3 regions of the Halomonas sp. KM007 genome follow, and region 3 is predicted to be linked to each of the others. Evidence: predicted binding sites of a transcription regulator. Region 3 holds the regulator's gene; each other region holds the start of a gene.
What was found. The regulator LexA, encoded in region 3, represses DNA repair genes until DNA is damaged. The targets are predictions, from matches to a motif close to TACTGTNTANNTANACAGTA.
Positions count from the first base shown of each region.

Region 1: the regulator LexA is predicted to act here: its motif matches at 2,257-2,276, upstream of RVM27_RS14800 (LexA family protein).
Region 2: the regulator LexA is predicted to act here: its motif matches at 2,557-2,576, upstream of dinB (DNA polymerase IV).

Region 1 covers NZ_CP136131.1:3,121,122-3,125,270, reverse strand. Annotated here, with positions in the region: gene RVM27_RS14815 (Smr/MutS family protein) at 1-7, shown strand, start outside; gene RVM27_RS14810 (patatin-like phospholipase family protein) at 9-1,025, opposite strand; gene RVM27_RS14805 (alpha/beta fold hydrolase) at 1,071-1,955, opposite strand; gene RVM27_RS14800 (LexA family protein) at 2,299-2,742, shown strand; gene RVM27_RS14795 (Y-family DNA polymerase) at 2,739-4,037, shown strand.
Region 2 covers NZ_CP136131.1:2,682,843-2,686,991, reverse strand. Annotated here, with positions in the region: gene mapR (aminotransferase-like domain-containing protein) at 1-268, shown strand, start outside; gene RVM27_RS12715 (YkoF family thiamine/hydroxymethylpyrimidine-binding protein) at 302-550, opposite strand; gene RVM27_RS12710 (alpha/beta fold hydrolase) at 570-1,382, opposite strand; gene dinB (DNA polymerase IV) at 1,487-2,533, opposite strand; gene RVM27_RS12700 (protein adenylyltransferase SelO) at 2,769-4,149, opposite strand, start outside.
Region 3 covers NZ_CP136131.1:3,565,160-3,569,308, reverse strand. Annotated here, with positions in the region: gene nagZ (beta-hexosaminidase) at 1-274, opposite strand, end outside; gene RVM27_RS16990 (L,D-transpeptidase family protein) at 358-873, opposite strand; gene RVM27_RS16985 (TetR/AcrR family transcriptional regulator) at 851-1,537, opposite strand; gene lexA (transcriptional repressor LexA) at 1,762-2,439, shown strand; gene RVM27_RS16975 (energy-coupling factor ABC transporter permease) at 2,474-3,145, opposite strand; gene purU (formyltetrahydrofolate deformylase) at 3,169-4,023, opposite strand.

The DNA of each region.
Region 1 (4,149 bases), 440 kb from region 3:
CCAGTAGCTCACTCGGTAGCGTCCGAGGCAATACTGGGCATGCGCCGCTCCAGCGCCTGATCCGCCAGATGGCGCCCCAGGCGAATCAACTCGTTGGCGCGGTGGAACTCATAGGTACTGCAAACGGTTTTGGGCACTTCGATCAGCACATCCGGCGGATACCCGGCCACCTTGTACTTGGCCAGCGCCGCCTGGGTGATATCGAACGACTCCAGAATCATGTCCAGTTTGCCCCACTCCCGCTTGCCGCGCAGGTCGACGGTTTCATCGTCATCGTTCTCTTCTTCACCGCCGCCCAGGCCGCCCCACAGTCGGCGCGTGGTGGCGCGCACGTCGCGCATCCAACCGCCAATGTTGGCCTCTCGCTCGCGCTCCGAGGGGGTCTGCGGCGGGGCAGACTCGTCACGGGGCAGCAACTCTTCCAGGGTCACCGGCTGCGGGCTATGGGCCGTCACGTTCACCGCCACCACAAAATCCGCTTCATGGGCGGCCAGAATGGGCATCATCGGCAGCGGGTTGAGCAGCCCGCCATCCACCAGCACCTGCTCGCCCAGGTTCACCGGAGTAATCACGCCAGGCACCGCAATGGAGGCGCGTATGGCGCGTAGCAGCGGGCCGTTTTGAAACCACACTTCGCGCTGGCGTACCAGATCGGTGGCCACCGTGGTCACGGGGATCGGCAGATCCTCGATCAGTACGTCACCCACCAGCTCTTCCAGCTTGCTCATGACCTTGTTGGCCCGCATGGCCCCCATGGGGCTCCAGGTCACATCGACCAGCTTCAGCACGTCCAGATAGTCGAGATGGCACACCCAATCCCGGTACTGAGGCAGCTTGCCCGATGCGTAGATACCGCCAATCAGAGCGCCCATGGAACAGCCCGCTATCGAGATGATCTCGAAGCCCCGCGCTTCCAGCGCCTCGATCACACCGATATGCGCATAGCCTCTGGCCCCGCCGCTGCCCAGCACCAAGGCCACCTTGTTTCCCTCACCCAGCGCTCTCCCTGCCAACAGACTCACCAAGGCACACCCTCCTTTTTACTTTTCACCTCTTTATTTTTCACCGCTCTACTCTTCACCACTGGGGCTACGGCAAATCACCTCGGCGACCTGGGCTACGGCCTGCGGCTCCAGATGAAGATGGTGGCCCCCGGCCAGCACATGACGAGTGAGGCGGGGTACCGCCTGCCGAGCGGCCACCGCCCACTGGCGCTCGCCGAGAATACCGCGCTCTCCTTCTATCAATAGCACGGGGGCTTGAATCTCTGCCAGTATGGCCAGCACCTGCTGTGGCGTCAGGCGGACCAGGGAAGGCTTCAGCAGGCGGCTGTCGGTGCGCATGGCGACCTTGCCATCCGCCGTGGCCTGGGTGTTACGTTCGACCAGCGGCCTGGCCGTGATGGCATCCAGCGGCGTCACGCCGCCTGCCACCCGGGCGGCAACGGCCTGTTCGATATCCGCATACCGGGGCGTGCGCGAAGCGACGCGGCGGTGGGCGGTGAGGCCCTTGCGCAGCTGGCTGGCCGTCTCCTCTGCGGGCGTATTCAGTGCCCCCAGGCCATCCAGCAGCACCAGCCGTGCGACACGCTCGGGCAGCGCCGCTGCCAGCAGGCAGGAGACCGCCGCCCCCATCGAGTGCGCCAGCAACGTGGCCTGCTCGATCTCCAGCGCCTCCATGGCATCCAGCACATCGTGAAGGTAGTCCCACAGCGCATAGTCGCTGCCGAAGGGCGTATGGGCCGAGTGGCCGTGCCCGCGAAAATCGAGGGCAACGATACGAATGTTCAGTCGCTTGACCAACAAGGGGGCCAGCCGTGAGAAGCTCGCCGCGTTATCCAGCCAGCCGTGCAGGGCGACCCATACCGGGGCATCGTGGCGCCCCCAGCTCAGGGCCGCCAGGCGCCCATTGACCAACGACAGCGGCGTACTGCCGCTAAACTCGGAACCTTTCATCAGCCCTCTCTCTTCACGAAAAACCCTGCGCCGGATGACGCTTCGAGCACCAAACGTTACCATGCCTGGCGCAGCCTATGCGCTGCTTTCGAGCGGCCCATGGTGGGCCACCCTTGCCTATCTGCTGGAGACAACCCGATGAAACCTCGTCGCGACACCCGCGCTCGCAATCTCGTGTTCTGGATCACGGTCATCAGTGCGCTGGTGGTTGGCCTCTGGCTGGCCCGTTAGCCTCCTCGTACCCTTACCTTCGCCCCGGCACCTTGCATTTTTTTCCGCATGAATGAATACTGGCTACAAATACTGTATATAAACACACCATCCATTCGTGAGGAGCCCGACGATGCCGTCTCAACCCACTGCCGTTGCGACCGCCTTGCCGTCAACGCCCTTGCCTCTTCCGTTTGCCTCGCTGAGTGGTCGCGCGGGTTTTAGCGGCTTTCCTTCCCCCGCGCAGGATTACGAGCCGCGCACGCTGGACCTCAACACCCGGCTGATCAAGCACCCGACACAGACGTTCTACCTGACCGCCCGCGGCGACAGCATGGAGGGATGGGGCATCTTCGACGGCGACCTGCTGGTGGTAGACCGCAGCGTGCCGCCTCGGCTGGGCCGCATCGTGGTCGCCCTGTTCGACCAGGAGCTGTTGATCAAGCGCTACGCGCTGTATCGCGGTACGCCGCATTTGTGCTCGTCTCACCCGCACTACCCTCCGCTGCCGCTGGAAGAGGCCGAGTGCCAGCTATGGGGGGTAGTGCGCGCCGTCATTCATGAGTATTTGCCATGATCGGCCTGGTGGACGCCAACAACTTTTACGTTTCCTGCGAGCGGGTATTCCAGCCCACGCTGGAAGGCAAGGCCGTGGGCGTCATGTCCAACAACGATGGCTGCGTGATTGCGCGCTCTGCCGAGCTGAAAGCCATGGGCATTGCCATGGGGACGCCAGCGTTCCAGCTGGAAGGGCTGCGGCGTCGGGGCCAGATCCATTTGTGCTCTTCCAACTACGAGCTGTACGGCGATATGTCGGCGCGGTTGGCACAGCTGCTGCGTGAAGCCTGCCCAGAGGTCGCCCCCTACTCCATCGATGAGATGTTCATTTACCTGGATGGCTTCGATGACGCCCAATGCCAGGCCATGGGCGTGGCGCTACGCCGCCGTGTTCGCCGTTACCTGGGGTTGCCCGTCTGCGTTGGGCTGGCGGCCACGCATACGCTGGCCAAGCTGGCCAATCACGTGGCCAAGCAGCAGCCCTACTATCAAGGGGTATGCCTGCTGGCTGCCCACACCGCCACCACCCAGGCACTGCTCAAACAGCTTCCGGTAAGCGAGGTATGGGGAGTCGGCCGACGGCTTGCCGAGCAGCTCGCCGTGAGCGGTATTCGTACCGCCTGGCAGCTGCGCGAGAGCGACCCCAGGCAGTTGCGCAAGCGCTTTTCGGTAGTGTTGGCGCGCACCGCCCTCGAGCTGCGCGGCACGCCCTGCCTGGAGATGAACGCCGTCGAACAGCCCCGCCAACGCATCATGACCTCGCGCTCTTTCGGGCGTGCCACGGGGCGCAAGGAGGAGCTGCACGATGCATTGCGCCAGCACGCCCAGCGCAGCGCCGAGAAACTGCGCCAGCAGGGTAGTCTGGCCCGTGCGGTGCTGATGTTTCTGACCACCAGCCGCCATCGCAAGGACCTGCCCCAGCTGGCCCCCCGCGCCATGATTCCCCTCGATGCTCCCACCGACGACACGCGGCTCATTCTGCAGGCCGTCAAGGAAGGGATGGAGCAGATGTACCGCCCCGGCTACGTGTTCATGAAAGCAGGCGTCATGCTGGTGGACCTGGTAGACGCCCAGCAGTACCAGCTCTCGCTGCTGGCACCGCCTGCCAAAGCGCACCCCCACGTGATGCGGGCGGTGGATGCCATCAACCAGCGGATGGGGCAAGGCACCATCCACTTTGGTATGCGCGACCCGGACGCCGCCTGGCAGCTGCGCTGCGGGCACCGTTCGCGCCGCTACACCACGCGTTGGAACGAGTTGCTGGAAGCCGGTACCCACCCGGGAGCCATCGCGGCGTTTACTTCTCACCGATAGCCGCTAGGCTAGTGATTCCGCACGCCAAAAGTTTGCCTTATGTCCTATCAACGACCTGATGACGAGTATGCGCCCAGCCCGGACGTGGCCCATCGCCAGCTCAACGACCTTC
Region 2 (4,149 bases), 880 kb from region 3:
GGCGGCGGCAGATCGCTACTTCCCAGCGCATACGCGCATCACCCGACCTGCGGGCGGTTATTTCCTTTGGGTGGAGTTTCCCGAACACGTGGATTCGCTGCAGCTATTTCGCACAGCGCTCGACCATGGCGTTAGCCTCGCGCCAGGCCCCATTTTCTCCGCGACCCAACAGTTTCGCCACTGCATCCGCTTAAGCTATGGCCACCCCTGGACCCAGCGCAGCGAACGGGGGATGGAAACGCTGGGCACGTTATTGAGCCTTGTTTAGCACTATGAAGAACATCACGCGCGATGGCGTTATTTACCGAGGCCGCCGATCACCTTCTAAAAAGTTAGCCGTAAACACGGCTTTGCCGTGGGTCTCGAACGACCACTTCATCACGTCGCTTAGTGCCGCCATTACCTCATCGAACTCGCCAAATACCTGGGTGCTCATTCGGTTGGGATGAACCTCTAGACCTGTAGCCTCTAAACGTTTGACCACCTCTTTCACCACGGGCTTGAAATCATCGGCCAGCGGGTAGTAGCTCAGCTGTACGGAAAGATACATATCGTCTCCTTAATCGCTTCTATGGCTGTACCGTTTGAAACTGCTGCCACGCGGCCAGTATCGCCGTGCGTGTCTCCTCCGGGTGCTCCATCGGGAACATGTGTGTGCCGGGCACCATACTCACCGGCAGCCCGCGACGAGCGATGCGCTTGAGCCGTGAAGGCGTCATCAAGTGCGATTGCTGTCCCGCCACCAATTGAATGGGCACACCCACGCGCTGCGGCAGGTTAGAGAGGTGATCTGGCAGGTGGCGGAAAATTTCCAGCTCGATGCGCGGGTCGAAGGTCAGCTCGGCGCTACCGTCGTCCAGTAGTCGCGTGCCTGCTTCAATGTAGTCGTTGAGTGCCTCGGGGGTAAAGCGACGAAACAGCCCTCGCCGCCGCAGCGAGGTCGCCATCGCCTCACGGCTGGGCCACACCGTGCGCCGCCCTTTGGTTTTACCCGCGGGGGTGATACGGTCCATGAACCCAAAACGCTTGGCCGCTTTCATGGCCCAGGCGTCTGGCCCCAGCATCAGCGGCGGGTCGAGCATGATCACACCGCGAAAACGCTCCGGCTGCTTATCCGCAGCCATGGCCATCAGCGTGCCGCCCAGCGAATGCCCCACTCCCAAGAGCGGTGCATCGGTGTCGGGCAGGTAGCTCAACAACTCCTCTACCAAGTTGCCCCAGTTGTGATTCACCGGGTAGTCCGGGTGGTGGCCTAGCCGATCTAGCGGGTGTAAATCGAACGATTCTGCCAGCGGGTCTAACAGGCTGCGGTAGCTCAAACCGGGAAAGCCGTTGGCATGGGCAAACACTAAGCGGGGGCGTTGGGTGGCATCGGCAGGCATGGCAGGCTCGCAGTTAGGCTAACGGGAAGAAGCGCTATCTATCATACGTCTGTTTTAACGCGAGCCCGAGTACCCGTCAATCCACCCAAGGGTTAACAGGCTAATTAAAACAGCGAGAGCTGCTGGGCAGCGGTCTCTTCCGCCAACCGATACCCCACCCCCAGCAGGCGCACGGGGCGCTCACCCCTTGCCCATCCCACGTTCAGCAAGGTTTCGAACTGTTCCAAGTTGGGTGCGGGGTCGGCGTGTTCGACAGTGGTTTGGGTGAAGTCGTTGAATTTGATCTTCACCATTACTCCGCGCACGGCGGGTGCCGGGTCTAGGCGGGCGTAGCGGCGCTCTAAATCGCTAATCAGCTCGGGGAGCTGGCGGCGGCAGGCTGCCAGGGTGGGTAGGTCTTGGGAGTAGGTTAGCTCGGTGCTGATCGACTTGCGCTCGCGGTGGGTTTTAACTGGGCGCTCATCGCGCCCATGGCTGAGTTCATGCAGGCGATGGCCAAAGCGGCCAAAGCGCTCTATCAGCTCGGTAAGCGGCCGGGCGCGCAGATCCGCGCCGGTCTGAATGCCCAACTCCGCCAGTTTTTCAGCGGTGCGCGGCCCTACCCCGTGGATTTTTTTCACCGGAAGCTGCTGCACGAAGGCGTCGATATCGTCTGGCGTAATGACAAACAGCCCATCGGGCTTGCGCCAGTCGCTGGCGATCTTGGCGAGAAACTTGTTGGGTGCCACACCCGCCGAGACGGTAATGCCCACTTCCTGCTTCACCCGATGGCGAATGGCTTCGGCCATACGGGTGGCGCTGCCGTGGTGAAGCGTGACATCCGAGACATCCAGAAAGGCTTCGTCCAGCGAGAGCGGCTCGATCAGTTCGGTGACATCACGATAGATGGCAAACACCTGGCGTGCCACGGCCTTGTACTTCGCCATGTCGCCACGAATCACCGTGAGATGGGGGCAACGTTTGAGCGCCTGAGCCATGGGCATGGCGGAGTGGATGCCAAACGCGCGGGCAGGATAGTTACAGGTGGCCACCACCCCGCGCTGCTCCACACTGCCGCCAATGGCAATAGGGATATCGGTTAACGCGGGGTTATCGCGCATTTCTACCGCCGCATAGAAGCAGTCACAGTCGCAGTGGATAATTTTGCGCACAGGCCGACCTTGCCTCCACCCTTACCTGTAAAAAAGCACAGTTTATCACAGGGTATGCTGCAGCGCTGATAAGCAGCAAAACCCTAGGCGGGGGCGCTGTGAATCCCTCCCTGGACGCTACTTTCGCCATCTGACCACCATGGATGGTGGAAATACCGAAATAGTAGGGAACGTTATTCCGGCCCTGGCGAAAGACCCCCGCTACGGTTTTTCCGCCCATATTCGCTGATCTAAATCAAGTACCACAAAAGGTGCGCAGCACCTGCTCGCTTTCCGTGGCCGGAGCGGCCAAGCGGCGCGCTTCTGCGGATTCATCAAAGGGCTGCGTGACCGCCGCGAGCAGCGTGTGGAAAGGCGCGAAATCGCCTTCTGTTGCCGCTTCAATCACCTCTTGAATGCGGTGGTTGCGGGGAATCACCACCGGGTTGGCGCGGCGCATGGCCTCCAGACGCTCACTCTGCTGGCTGGCTTGCTGGGCGTTTTCCCAGTCGGCCAGCCAAGCGGTCAGGCCAGCGGGCTGCGTGGTCAGCGCCAGCAGCGCCTCTTTTTGGGAGTGGGCTGACGTGTCCGCGCTCAAGGCTTGGGCACCCAGTGTTTTGGCATAGTGCGTCAACGCGTCGAACGTCGCGGTCATGTCCATGCGGCCTTGATGCATCTGGATCTCTAGCGCTTCCATCAGCGCCACGGCGCGATCACTTTCCGGGGCAAGGCCCAGCTTTTCGGCATGCAGGCGGCGCTGCTCGGCGCCAAAACGAGCGGTAAAGCCGCGAAGTACCTCGGTGGCCTGCTCTACCAGGGCATCGCCCTCTTCAAGCATCAGCGGCAGCAGGGTTTCGGCAAAGCGGGCCAGGTTCCACTGGGCAATGCCCGGCTGGTTGTCGAAGGCGTAGCGCCCGCCCTGGTCAATGGAGCTATACACCTTCTGCGGGTCGAACTGCTCCATAAACGCGCAGGGGCCGTAATCGATGGTGTCGCCAGCAATGCTGCAGTTGTCGGTGTTCATCACGCCGTGAATAAAGCCCAGGCTCATCCAGCGCGCCACCAGCGCCGCCTGGCGGGCAGTAACGGCTTCCAGCAGCGCAAGGTATGGGTCTTCAGCGTTGGCCGCCTCTGGGTAGTGGCGGGCGATCACATGATCGGCCAACGCTTTGAGTGCTTCTTCATCGCGGCGAACGGCGGCAAACTGGAACGTGCCCACACGAATATGGCTGCTGGCTACACGGGTCAGCACGGCTCCCGGCTCGGCCATTTGGCGCACCACGCGCTCGCCCGTAGAGACGGCCGCCAGCGCCCGGGTGGTGGGTACGCCCACGGCGGCCATAAATTCACTCACCAGGTATTCCCGCAGCACCGGGCCAAGGGGCGAACGACCATCGCCACCCCGAGAAAACGGCGTGCGGCCGCTGCCTTTTAGCTGCACATCTCGGCGCTCACCCTGCTGGTCCACCACTTCGCCCAATAGCAGCGCGCGACCATCGCCAAGCTGGGGTACGAAGTTACCGAACTGGTGCCCGGCGTAGCCCAGCGCTCTAGGCTGGGCCCCTGGCGGTAGCTGGTTACCGCTGAACCATTGGGCCAGCGTGGCATCGTCGGGCCGCGTTTGCATGCCTAGCGCC
Region 3 (4,149 bases):
CAAACACGTCGCCAATCCGAGCCATGGGCGGCAGGCGCGTCACGCCTTGCCGGATACGCTGAACCCGGCCGCCCTCTTGGTCGACGGCCAATAGCAGGTCGCCACGCACACGACGAATGCTGTCACACAGCTCCCGCACTTGGGTGGCGCTTTCCACGTTACGAGCAAACAGAATCACGCCACCTACCGCGGGATTCTTCAGCAGGCGCTGGTCTTCCTTGGTCAGGGTCTGGCCTTCCAGGTCGAGCATGACCGGGCCTAGAGGTTGAGTCATCGTACTGGGTCCAGGAAAAAGGGCGTCATTCTAGACCACCCGTGTGATCTTTCAAAATGTGGAGTATGCCAGCGGGGACAACGTCAATGCAGCCATACTGGCGTACCCGGCACAGCCCGTTTGAAAAGCCAGAGCAGGTCGGCATTACGTAGACGCACACAGCCGTGAGAAGCAGCAAGGCCCATGGGCTGGTCAGGGGGAGTACCGTGCAGGTAGATGTAGCGACGCTGGGAATCGACACGGCCGCCGCGATTGATACCGCGCTCCAGGCCACATAGCCACAGTATGCGGGTCAAGATCCAGTCGCGCTCGGGGAACTCGACCGCCAAATCGGCAGAGTAGACCTCTCCGGTCCAACGACGCCCCCGAAAGACCGCATCCTCGGGTAGCCCATCGCCAATGGCTGCCCGCACATAGTGCCAGCCCAGTGGCGTACAGCCACTGCCCTCCTCTTGCCCCACACCGGCTTTGCCCGTGGAAACAGCGCATTCGTGCTTTAGCTCGCGCCCCTGCCACCAGCGCAGGCGTTGGGCCTGGGTGTCGATTTCCATCCAGCCACCTTCAACGGGCGGCAGATCAGCCAACCTGGGCGTTTGCATGAGGCTTCTCATCCACGGTTGCTGCAGGCAACGGCATTGGCGCGCTCATGGCCGCCACCACGACGGGGCGCAGGCGTCGGATCAAGTCGCGTACCGTTACCTGCTCCTGATAATCCTTGGCGGCGATATCGCGCAGTGCATCCAGGCCAGACAGAGTGAAAATTACCGTGCCCAGCATGAAGTGCAGCCGCCAGAAGCGCTCGGCATCTGGCAGCTCGGGCGTTGCCCGGCGCACCAACTCCGTGAAGCGCGTGAAGACATCACCATACTGCTGCTGAATATAGCGACGCAGGTGTCCTTGCGCCTGGCTGTAAGCCAGCCCCAGCAGCCGCATGAACACTTTCAGGCTATGGCGCTCGGCAGGCACGGCCAGCACGGTGGTGGCCATGGTTTCCAGCAGCACCTCCAGAGGAATGGCCTGGCCTTCGTAGCGCGCTTCCAGCTCGTCCAGCGCAGTATGGAAGCGTTCGGAGAACGGGTCCAGGTAACGGGCAAATACCGCCTGTATCAGCGCTTTCTTCGACCCGAAGTGATAATTGACGGCAGCAAGGTTGACCCGCGCTTTACTGGTGATATTGCGCAGTGATGTTTCGGCAAACCCCCGCTCTGCAAAGAGCACCTCTGCCGTATCCAAAATACGTGTGACCGTATCCGACTGGGCCATAGCGCCCTCCCAAAACAGGTGTTTAAAACATGGCGATCGCGTTGGCGAATAGTATGCCATTCCCCCTGCTGGCTCAAACGATTATCCCGCTCGAGGTTCAGGCCGCGTGCCCCGGTACGGATTGCAACTCATCATGTACTGGACAGAGCAACATACTGTATACTTAAACACATACTGATTTTACGGACATGTAGCGACTGTCTTTTCACTGTTTGGAGTCTGATATGTCACGCCCACTCACCGCACGCCAGCAGCATGTATATGATTTTATCGTGAAGACCATGGGCGAGCTTGGCTACCCCCCTACCCGCGCCGAAATCGCCAAGGCGCTGGGCTTTCGTTCCCCCAACGCTGCTGAAGAGCATCTGCGCGCACTGGAGCGCAAAGGTGCCATTCGCATCATTCGCAATACGTCACGCGGCATTCGCCTGCCCAACCAGGAACCGCTCGACGCCACGCCCCCGGCAGCCGAGCCTACCAGCGCCGCCAACGATGCCACGCCCAACGGGCTGCCGGTCATTGGCGAAGTCGCGGCAGGCAGTCCCATTCTGGCAGCGGAGCATATCGACCGTTACTGCCCGCTCCCTGCAGAGTACTTCACCCCCAAGGCCGACTATCTGCTGCGAGTTCGCGGCCTGTCGATGAAGGATGTGGGTATTCTGGAAGGCGATCTGCTGGCGGTGCATCGTACCGACCGCGTGCGTGACGGTCAGATCGTCGTCGCGCGCCTGGAGGACGAGGTCACGGTCAAGCGTTTTAAACGCCAGGGGCATCACGTCACGCTGCTCGCCGAGAACGAAGACTTCGCCCCCATCGAAATCGACCTGAGAACTCAACAGCTGGATATCGAAGGCGTCGGGGTAGGCGTCATCCGAGGTGGCAACGGCCAGGCACTGGGTTAAAATACTGGGCTAGGACACTGGACCAAGCCACCGCCTACTGCATATCGATGTAACGATGATCGTTGAACGTGGCGACCCAGTGCGGGTGGTAGACCAGCAAGATACTCAGCAGCATGCCCGTGATGAAGGCTTCCGAGGGCATCAGCAAGGGTAAAAAGCGGGCATACTCCTGAGCCAGATAGATCGCTTCAGGGTCGGTGCCCGCCACCAGAATCAGCCCCACGGCCGCCAGCCCGCCTCCTAGCGTGGCCAGCGCAGCACCGAAAAAACCGCAGGCAAACAGAAACACCATCAGGTTGTCCGGCAAGCGGCGATCCACGATACGCCATACCACCCCCGTGATCACGGCGGGCACCAGTCCCGTCACCAACACGTTGGGCCCCAACAGCTCCCAGGCATTGCGCCCGATCACCACCATCGCCACGTTGAGCAGCAGGTTGCTGATCAAGGCCAGGGGCACCTTGAACACCAACGTCATCAGCACCGTGAACACCAGATGCAGGGTCAACCAATCGACCGCCTGGGCCCGCAGCTGCCACATCAGCATCACGGCAAGCGTCGCGGCCATCCAGCGATGCTGCAAACCGGTATCTTCCAGCAGCGGCTGCCAGGGGCGCTGCCAAAGCACCCACCCCAGCGCACCTGCCGACACCAGCCAGGTAGCCAGCAGTGCCCAGATGGCCAGCACGCTTTGTGCAAAGGACATGGCGCCCCTCCCCGGTGGGCGAGTTAGCTGAACACGACGGTCTTGTTACCGTGAATCAATACGCGATCTTCCAGATGCCAGCGCAGGCCGCGGGCCAGCACGGCTTTTTCCACATCACGGCCAAAGCGCACCAGGTCGGTGGGCGTATGGCAGTGGCTTACCCGATGGATATCCTGCTCGATGATGGGCCCCGCATCCAGCTCTTCGGTTACGTAATGGCAGGTGGCACCGATCAGCTTGACGCCACGCTCGTAAGCCTGGTGGTAAGGCTTTGCCCCGGCAAAGGAGGGCAAGAAGCTGTGATGAATATTGATGACGCGCCCGGCATAGCGCTCGCACAGCGAGGGGGGTAGTATCTGCATGTACCGCGCCAACACGACACAGTCGGCCCGTGCCGCATCGATCTGGGTTTGTACCTGCTCGAAAGCCGCCTGCTTGTTGGCTGGGTCCACCGGCACGTGGTGATAAGGAATGCCGTACCACTCGGTGAGCGAACGCATGTCGTCATGATTGGAAATGACGCTGACGATATCGCAATCCAGCTCGCCTGCCTGCCAGCGATACAGCAGATCCACCAGGCAGTGGGATTCCCGGGAAACCATCAATACCACGCGGCGGCGCTTCTGGGTGTCCACCAGTGACCACTGCATATCGAATTCGGCGGCGACGGGTTCGAACGCCGTGCGCAGCGCCTCGGCCGACATGCCCAATGAATCGGCGAGAATTTCGTAACGCATGAAAAAGCGACCCGTCTCCAGGTCGGAGTGCTGGCTGGCCTCGGTAATCGAGCCGCCCTGCTGGGCAATGAAGCTGGAAACACGCGCCACGATGCCCACCTGATCCGGGCACGACACAACTAAACGGTAATAATGAGACATCAATGAACACTCTTGCGTATGTAACGGCACGTTCGCCAGGGACTTACCTGCCGACAGGCAAGCCTCACCAGGCGCACTAGTGTAACGCAAGCGCTGCAACCAAGCACTGTGTGGTGCAGTGCCGCG